2 regions of the Streptomyces sp. NBC_00483 genome follow, and region 2 is predicted to be linked to the other one. Evidence: riboswitches for the same ligand, from Rfam matches in the RefSeq annotation. Region 2 holds a riboswitch; the other holds the start of a gene.
What was found. A riboswitch is a leader RNA that binds a small molecule or an ion and turns the genes downstream of it on or off. The one in region 2 is predicted to bind glycine.

Region 1 (4,407 bases), 4.3 Mb from region 2:
GGTGCGAGACGTCGCCGCCGAAGCGGCCCGGCTTGGCGAGGCCCACCAGCGCGTTGAGGTTCGCGCCGTCGACGTAGACCTGACCGCCCGCGTCGTGCACGGCGGCGCAGATGTCGGCGACGTGCTCCTCGAAGACACCGTGCGTCGACGGGTACGTGATCATGAGGACGGACAGCTGGTCCGCGTAACTCTCGATCTTGGCGCGCAGGTCCTCGATGTCGACCTCGCCGTCGTCGGCGGTCTTCACGACGACGACCTTCATGCCGGCCATCACGGCGCTCGCGGCGTTCGTACCGTGCGCGGAGGACGGGATGAGGCAGACGGTGCGCTGCTCGTCACCGTTGGCCCGGTGGTAGCCGCGGACGGCGAGCAGACCGGCGAGCTCGCCCTGCGAGCCGGCGTTCGGCTGCAGCGACACCTTGTCGTAGCCGGTGACCTCGGCGAGCCGCTCCTCCAGCTCACGGATGAGCGTCAGGTAGCCCTGCGCCTGCTCGGCGGGGGCGAAGGGGTGCAGCTGGCCGAACTCGGGCCAGGTGACCGGCTCCATCTCCGTCGTCGCGTTGAGCTTCATCGTGCAGGAGCCCAGCGGGATCATGCCGCGGTCCAGCGCGTAGTCGCGGTCGGCGAGCGCCCTCAGGTAACGCAGCATCGCCGTCTCGGAGCGGTGCTGGTGGAAGACGGGGTGCGTCAGGTAGTCGTCCTCGCGCAGCAGCCCGCCCGGCAGCGTGTCCGCCGCCTCGGCGTCCAGGGCCTCGATGTCCCCCTCGACACCGAACGCGCTCCACACGGCGCCCAGTTGGGCCCGCGTGGTGGTCTCGTCACAGGAGAGCGAGACGTGATCGGCGTCCACGAGGCGCAGGTTGACGCCGCCCTCGCGCGCGGCGGAGACGACCTCGGCGGCCCGGCCCTGCACCCGCACGGTGAGGGTGTCGAAGTACGCGCCGTGCACGACCTCGACGCCGCCCGCCCTGAGCCCCGCGGCGAGCACGGTGGCGTAGCGGTGGGTGCGCCGGGCGATGGACTTCAGGCCCTCGGGCCCGTGGTACACGGCGTACATGCCGGCCATGACGGCGAGCAGCACCTGCGCGGTACAGATGTTGCTGGTCGCCTTCTCGCGGCGGATGTGCTGCTCGCGGGTCTGCAGGGCGAGTCGGTACGCCTTGTTGCCGTCGGCGTCGACGGAGACACCCACGAGGCGGCCGGGCAGCGAGCGCGCGAACTTCTCGCGCACGGCCATGAATCCGGCGTGCGGACCGCCGAAGCCCATCGGGACACCGAAGCGCTGCGTCGTACCGACGGCGATGTCCGCGCCGAGTTCACCGGGCGAGGTCAGCAATGTAAGAGCAAGAAGATCAGCGGCAACGGTGACGATGGCGCCCAGCTCGTGCGCCTGGTCGATCACAGGCTTGATGTCCCGCACGACACCGGAGGCACCGGGGTACTGCACGAGCACACCGACGACACCGCGCTCGGCGACCTCGGCGGGGATGCCCTCGCTCAGGTCGGCGACGACGATCTCGACGCCGGTCGGCTCGGCGCGCGTCTCGATGACGGCGATGGTCTGCGGAAGGGCGTCGGCGTCGACGACGTAGACGCCGTTCTTGACCTTGCCGACGCGGCGCGACAGGGCCATCGCCTCGGCGGCCGCGGTGCCCTCGTCGAGCAGCGAGGCGCCCGAGGTGGGCAGGCCGGTCAGCTCGGCGACCATGGTCTGGAAGTTGAGCAGCGCCTCGAGTCGGCCCTGCGAGATCTCCGGCTGGTAGGGCGTGTACGCCGTGTACCAGGACGGGTTCTCCATCACATTGCGCAGGATGACGGGAGGCGTGAACGTCCCGTAGTAGCCGAGGCCGATCATCGAGCCGAGCACCTGGTTGCGCTCGGCGAGCGACTTGAGCTCGGCGAGCACCTCGGCCTCGCTGCGGGCGGCCGGAAGGTCGAGCGCCTCGGCGCTCTTGATCACATCGGGCACCGCGGCCGCGGTCAGCTCGTCCAGCGAGCCGTAGCCGACCTGCGCGAGCATCTTGGCCTGAGCGGCGTCATCGGGGCCGATGTGGCGCTGCTCGAAGGGGATTCCTCGCTCCAGCTGGGAGAGCGGAATACGGTTGGCGGTCATTGGCGGAGGCCTCCTGGTCATTGCGACCTACGAGGGGCACCACGGCGCGGGTACCCGTCCGGCCTCCCCCTCTGTCATCTCAACCTGAGAGCTTCACCGGCCCACCCCGCGAGAACACGGAACACACCGGCTTGCACCGTCGGTGAGAGCGGAAACCGTGCACCCCGCCCTGCTTTCCAGAGTGACCTCGTCCGTGCGGTACAGGGGCCTGAGAGATTCCGGGGAGGATTTGCTCCTTCGGCGCCCCCGACTACTGTCGGAAGACTCTCCCGCACGGGGTCAGCAGCCAGTCGCCAGCCTACCAGCGGCAACTTGGCCGGAGCCCCCGAGTGGCCGCCTTCCGCAATGTGCTCTTTCGTAGTGGTTACAGACGAGTTGCGATCATCGCGATCAGTTGGAGGGCCCGTGCAGACCGATGTCGATCCGCGCAATCTGATCGGCCGCAAGGCGTTCGACCGCAACGGAGCCAAGATCGGCACCATCGACGAGGTGTACCTGGACGACGCCACGGGCGTGCCGGAGTGGGCCGCGATACGAACCGGCCTGTTCAGCCGCGATGCCTTCGTCCCGCTCGAACCCAGCGACTTCACGGACGGCACGCTGCACGTGCCCTTCGAGCGCTCCCTGATCAAGGACGCCCCCGACTTCGGCGTGGGCCGCCATCTCTCCCCCGAGCAGGAGCTCCAGCTCTACCACCACTACGGTCTGGACATCACGGCTCCTCAGTCGCCCGACGTCACATTCGGCAAGGTCGCGGGCGCGGAGGACGACCCGACCTGAACTTCGGCGCCCTCCACCAGCGGCAGCGGATCCGCCGACTCCAGCTCGGGATCATCGACCCGGAACGTCCGCACCCGCCCCGGCACCGCCGCATACGGCGTCTCGAACCGCACGGTCACCCGCCCGAGCCCGCTCCCCTGCACCCACCCGGGCCCGAACTCGGCATGCCGCACATCGTGCCCCGCCAGCCATCGCCGCTCGACGGGCTCGGCGGCCTCCACGGTCTCGGCCGCGACCGCCTCCCCCTCCGGCTCCTCGGCGGCGGCCTCCTCAGCGGCTGCTTCCTCCGCGGCGGCGAACTGCGCGAACAGGTCCTCCTGCGTGAAGTCGGCGAGCCCGCTGACACCGACCCCCAGCAACCGCACGCCACCGGTCGTGTCCACGCTCTCCAGCAGCCGCGCCGCGGCCTCCCGCACCACCCCGGGATCGTCCGTCGGCCCCCGCAGCGTCTCTGAACGCGTCAGCGTCGAGAAGTCGTAGCGCCGCACCTTGAGCACCACGGTCCGCCCCGAGCGCTCGGCCGCTCTCAGCCGCTCCACGCACCGGTCGGCGAGCCTGCGCACCTCCATCCGGACCCGCACCCGGTCATGGATGTCCACGTCGTACGTGTCCTCGACCGATACGGACTTGGAGTCCCGCTCGGCGACGACGGGCCGCTCGTCGCGGGCCAGCGCCATCTCGTACAGGTGGCTGCCGTGCGCCTTCCCAAGGAGGCGCACCAGCTCGTCCTCGCCGGCCCCCGCGATCTCCTCCACGGTCAGGATCCCGGCCCGCCGCAGATGATCCGCCGTCGCGGGCCCGACGCCGGGCAGAATGCGCACGGACTGCGGCCCGAGCAGCGCGCGCTCGGTCCCAGGGCGTATGAGCACGAGCCCGTCCGGCTTCGCCTCCTCCGAGCCGATCTTCGCGAGCATCTTGGACGCGGCGAGCCCCACGGACCCGTTCAGCCCGGTCACGCGTCGGATGTCGGCCCGCAGCCGCTGCCCCACGGCTTCCGCCGAAGCGGCGTCCCAGGCCGCCTCACCGGCCTCCAGATCGACGAACGCCTCGTCCAGGCTGAGCGGCTCCACGAGCGGAGAAAGGGCACCCAGGAGCCCCATCACCTGCTCGCTGATCTCCCGGTAGAGCCGGAAGCGCGGCACCAGATACGCGGCATGCGGGGCGAGCCTGCGCGCCTGCCCCATCGGCATCGCCGAGTGCACCCCGAACTTCCGCGCCTCGTACGACGCCGTGGCCACGACACCGCGCGGACCCAGCCCGCCCACGACGACCGCTTTCCCGCGCAGGCTCGGCTTCGCCGCCTGCTCCGCAGAGGCGTAGAAGGCATCCATGTCGAGATGCAGGATCGTGGGCGCGGTTCTCACATCACTGATGCTGCCCTACGCCACTGACAACGCGGCGGTACGGACCTCACACGGCCCTGCCCCGCCGCCTCGCGAGCTCGTCCGTGGGGTTCGGCGGCACGATCGTCTCGCCGGTTTCCACACGCTCACCGTGCAGCTGCGACAGCGCGG
Region 2 (4,407 bases):
TCCGGGGTCGTCAGACGCTCGGCGAGGAGCTGGGCGCCCTCGATCGTGCGCGCCTGGCGCTCCTTGAAGTCCTCCGAGGCCGCGACCTTGAAGGAGACGGCCTTGGCCGCGATCACGTGCTCCAGGGGGCCGCCCTGGAAGCCCGGGAAGACGGCCGAGTTCAGCTTCTTCGCGAAGTCCTTGTTGCGGGCGAGGATGATGCCGCCGCGCGGGCCGCCGAGCGTCTTGTGCGTCGTGGACGTGACGACGTCGGCATACGGGACCGGGTTGGGGTGCAGGCCCGCGGCCACGAGGCCCGCGAAGTGCGCCATGTCGACCCACAGGTACGCCTCGACCTCGTCGGCGATGCGACGGAACTCGGCGAAGTCCAGCTGGCGCGGGTACGCGGACCAGCCGGCGATGATCACCTTCGGGCGGTGCTCCTTGGCGAGCCGCTCGACCTCGGCCATGTCGACCAGGCCCGCGTCGTCCACGTGGTACGGGACCACGTTGAACTGCTTGCCGGAGAAGTTCAGGCGCATGCCGTGCGTGAGGTGGCCGCCGTGCGCCAGGTCCAGGCCGAGGATCGTGTCGCCCGGCTTGGCGATGGCGAAGAGCGCGGCCTGGTTCGCGGAGGCGCCCGAGTGCGGCTGCACGTTCGCGTACTCGGCGCCGAAGAGCGCCTTCACGCGGTCGATCGCGATCTGCTCGGTGACGTCGACGTGCTCGCAGCCGCCGTAGTAGCGGCGGCCGGGGTAGCCCTCCGCGTACTTGTTGGTGAGGACCGAGCCCTGGGCCTCCATGACGGCGGCCGGAGCGAAGTTCTCCGACGCGATCATTTCGAGGGTCGACTGCTGGCGCTTCAGCTCGGCGTCGACCGCGACGGCGACCTCGGGGTCGAGCTCGTGCAGGGATTCGTTCAGTACGGACATCGGTGGGGTCAGCTCCCGGAGAACTCGGTGTACTCGTCGGCGGAGAGCAGGTCCTTCGGCTCGTCGGCCAGCCGGACCTTGAACAGCCAGCCGCCCTCGAACGGGGCCGAGTTGACCAGGGCCGGGTCGTCGACGACGTCCTGGTTGATCTCGGTGACCTCGCCGTTGACGGGGGAGTACAGGTCGGAGACCGACTTGGTCGACTCGAGCTCGCCACAGGTCTCACCGGCGGTGGTGGTGTCACCGACCTCGGGGAGCTGGACGAACACGATGTCACCGAGCGCGTTGGCGGCGTGCTCCGTGATGCCGATCGTGGCGACGCCGTCCTCGACGGCCGAGAGCCACTCGTGCTCCTTGCTGTAACGCAGCTGCTGGGGGTTGCTCATGATGCGAATTCTCCTGTACGCGGGAAGGTGCTGGTGACGGTGGGTGCGCCGACGGGCGGCCGAGCTGCTTCTGGCGCTTTCGAAGGAACCACTTCTGGTTCGAGGGAACTGCTTCTGGCGCTTGTAGAAGGAACTACTTCTGGCGCTTGTAGAACGGCAGGGCCACGACCTCGTACGGCTCGTGCTTGCCGCGGATGTCGACGCCGACACCCGCCGTACCCGCCTCGGCGTGCGCGGGGTCCACGTACGCCATCGCGATCGGCTTGCCGAGCGTCGGGGACGGGGCGCCGGAGGTGACCTCGCCGATCACCGTGCCGTCGACGACGACGGACATCCCGGCGCGCGGGACGCGGCGGCCCTCGGCGATGAGGCCGACGAGCTTGCGGGGCGGGTTGGCCTCGGCGCGCTCGGCGGCGGAGACCAGCGCGTCGTGGCCCACGAAGTCGTCCCCGTGCGAGGTTTTCTCGAACTTCACGACGCGGCCGAGACCGGCGTCGAAGGGCGTGAGGTCGGTCGTCAGCTCGTGCCCGTACAGCGGCATGCCCGCCTCCAGGCGCAGCGTGTCCCGGCAGGACAGGCCGCAGGGGACGAGGCCGTACTCGGTGCCCGCCTCGGTCAGCGCCTGCCACAGCTTCTCGGCGTCGGCGGGGGAGACGAACAGCTCGAAGCCGTCCTCGCCGGTGTAGCCGGTGCGCGCGATGAGCGCCTGCACACCGGCGACGGTGCCGGGCAGACCCGCGTAGTACTTCAGGCCGTCCAGGTCCGCGTCCGTGACGGACTTCATGATCGCGGCCGAGGTGGGGCCCTGCACCGCGAGCAGCGCGTACGCGTCGTGGTCGTCGCGGACCTCGGCATCGAAGCCGGCGGCGCGCTCGGTGAGGGCGTCGAGCACGACCTGCGCGTTGCCCGCGTTGGCGACGACCATGTACTGGGTCTCGCCGAGCCGGTACACGATCAGGTCGTCGAGGATCCCGCCGTCCTCACGGCAGATCATCGTGTAGCGGGCGCGGCCGGCGCCGACGGAGCCGATGTTGCCGACGAGGGCGTGGTTGAGCAGGTCCACGGCCTCCGGTCCGGACACGGTGATCTCGCCCATGTGGGACAGGTCGAAGAGGCCGGCCCGCGTGCGCACGGCGTTGTGCTCGTCGCGCTCGCTGGCGTAGCGCAGCGGCATGTCCCAGCCGGCGAAGTCGGTCATGGTCGCGCCGAGCGAACGGTGCAGGGCGTCCAGTGCGGTAGTGCGGGTCATAGCTGGTCTGCTCCCAGGGGCATGACGGCGATGGCGGGGTCTCGCGTACGAGACGTCCTCCCCATCTGTCATCGGAACCTGAGAGGTTCGCCCCGAGGGGGCTTGCACCTTGGGTGGGGGCGCCGTGTCACAAAGGCGCCCCACTTTTCAGATCTGCCTCGCCCGCGCGGTACGGGGCCTGAGAGATTCAAGGGAGGAACTTGCTCCTTCGGCGTCCGGGTACTCGTCGTACCCGGAACTCTCCCGCGCGGATTCAAGCGGCCGGTATGCAGTTGCGGGCACATCATTGCATGCCCGTCCGACAGGGAAACCCCTTGAGTGGCATTACCTTCTCTTTACACTTGAGGGGCAAGGGTGACGTGACCGCAGCGGGGAGGACGATCACGGTGCACAAGGCAGTGGCGGGGGCTTATGCGGTGTCTGCTTCGGCGCCGGTGGTGGCAGGGGTGCGGATCCCTGGTCAGCGCTCGGTGCGGGACCTGCGCGGCCGCCGTGGTCACACACCACGCCGGCTCGCTTTCGCGGCGGGCGACCTCGTCGTGCTCTCGGGCCTGCCGGGCAGCGGCAAGTCGACGCTGATGCGGCGGGCCGTCACGGAGATCCGGATCGATTCGCAGGACACCCGCGAGCGCTGGGCCGCCCGCATGCCGCGCTACCTGCCGTACGCGCTGTACCGCCCGTTGGTCCGCGTCGCGCACTACGTGGGGCTGCGCCGGGCGATGCGCTCGGGCTCGAGCGTCGTCGTGCACGACTGCGGTACGCAGGCGTGGGTGCGCCGCTGGGTGATCCGCACGGCGCGGCGGCGCGGGGCCGCCGTCCACCTGATGCTGCTCGACGTACCGGCGGACACGGCCCTTGAGGGGCAGCGGGACCGCGGCCGCGGGGTGTCCCGGTACGCCTTCGCCCGGCATCGCCGTGCGGTGGGCGCGCTCGTCAGCTCGACGGAGCGCGGGGACCTGCCGACCGGGATGGAGTCGGCGGTGCTGCTCGACCGGGCGGCGATGGAGGCACTGGGCGGGATCACGTTCGGCGCCTGACGCCGGGTCCCGCCCGGCAAGCGGAGGGAACCGCACCGTGGCCCCTTGTGTGTACGAGTTAAGGTCGGGCGGGCACAGCAGCGGGCAGAACAGCAGAGGTTGATGGCAGTCATGGAGTTCCCAGGTACCCCTGAGCCGGGTCACGGTCACGCCCAGGGGCACGAGGGCGGCTACGCCCACCCCGCGCAGGGCTGGCCCGCCAACGAGTTGGAGGAGGTCCTCGCCGCGGCCCTCGGCCAGGAGGCGGGGAGTGCTGGGGATTCGACGGGGCGCCGGATCGTCGAGGTGCTCGGCCGCAGCCACGTGTGGATACCGCTGCCCAGGGGCGGTTCGAACGACAGCAGGGACCTCGATCTGCCGAGCCTGGAGATCCAGGGCCAGGCCTACGTCCCCGTGTTCAGCTCCGAGCAGCAGTTCATGGCGGTCACCGGTGGCCGCATGGACTGCACGGTGGCCCCGGCCGTGGAGTTCGCGCGCGGCCTTCCGCCGCAGGTCGGCATCGCCGTGAACCCGGACGGCACGGTCGGCGTACCGCTGCCGCCGCCCGCCGTCGCCGAGCTGGCCCGCAGTGGTCGCACGGCGCTCGACGGCCCGGCGACGGGTGGCCGCGTGGTGCTGAGCGAGCCCGACTGGCAGATCGACCCCATGGACTTCCTGGCCGCCGTGCGCGAGGAGTTCGAGGGGCTCGGCACGGTGCTGAGCGCCCGGCGATGCCTCGCGACGGTGGAGGACGCGGAGCCGTCCCTGTTCATCGGCGTGGAACTGGCGCAGCCCGTGGGCGCCCCGAGCGGTGCGGGGGACCTTCCGCTGGACGCGCTGGGGCG

Region 1: linked by a shared signal. The riboswitch ahead of gcvP (aminomethyl-transferring glycine dehydrogenase) and the one ahead of gcvT (glycine cleavage system aminomethyltransferase GcvT) in region 2 are both predicted to bind glycine.

The regions. Positions count from the first base shown of each region.
Region 1 covers NZ_CP107880.1:2,194,932-2,199,338, forward strand. The annotation lists gene gcvP (aminomethyl-transferring glycine dehydrogenase) at 1-2,113, opposite strand, end outside; glycine riboswitch at 2,300-2,395, opposite strand; gene OHA73_RS09550 (PRC-barrel domain-containing protein) at 2,519-2,893, shown strand; gene OHA73_RS09555 (DNA polymerase IV) at 2,836-4,257, opposite strand; gene OHA73_RS09560 (MerR family transcriptional regulator) at 4,304-4,407, opposite strand, start outside.
Region 2 covers NZ_CP107880.1:6,525,031-6,529,437, forward strand. The annotation lists gene glyA (serine hydroxymethyltransferase) at 1-911, opposite strand, end outside; gene gcvH (glycine cleavage system protein GcvH) at 920-1,297, opposite strand; gene gcvT (glycine cleavage system aminomethyltransferase GcvT) at 1,431-2,546, opposite strand; glycine riboswitch at 2,602-2,703, opposite strand; glycine riboswitch at 2,704-2,802, opposite strand; gene OHA73_RS29390 (AAA family ATPase) at 2,963-3,583, shown strand; gene OHA73_RS29395 (enhanced serine sensitivity protein SseB) at 3,695-4,407, shown strand, end outside.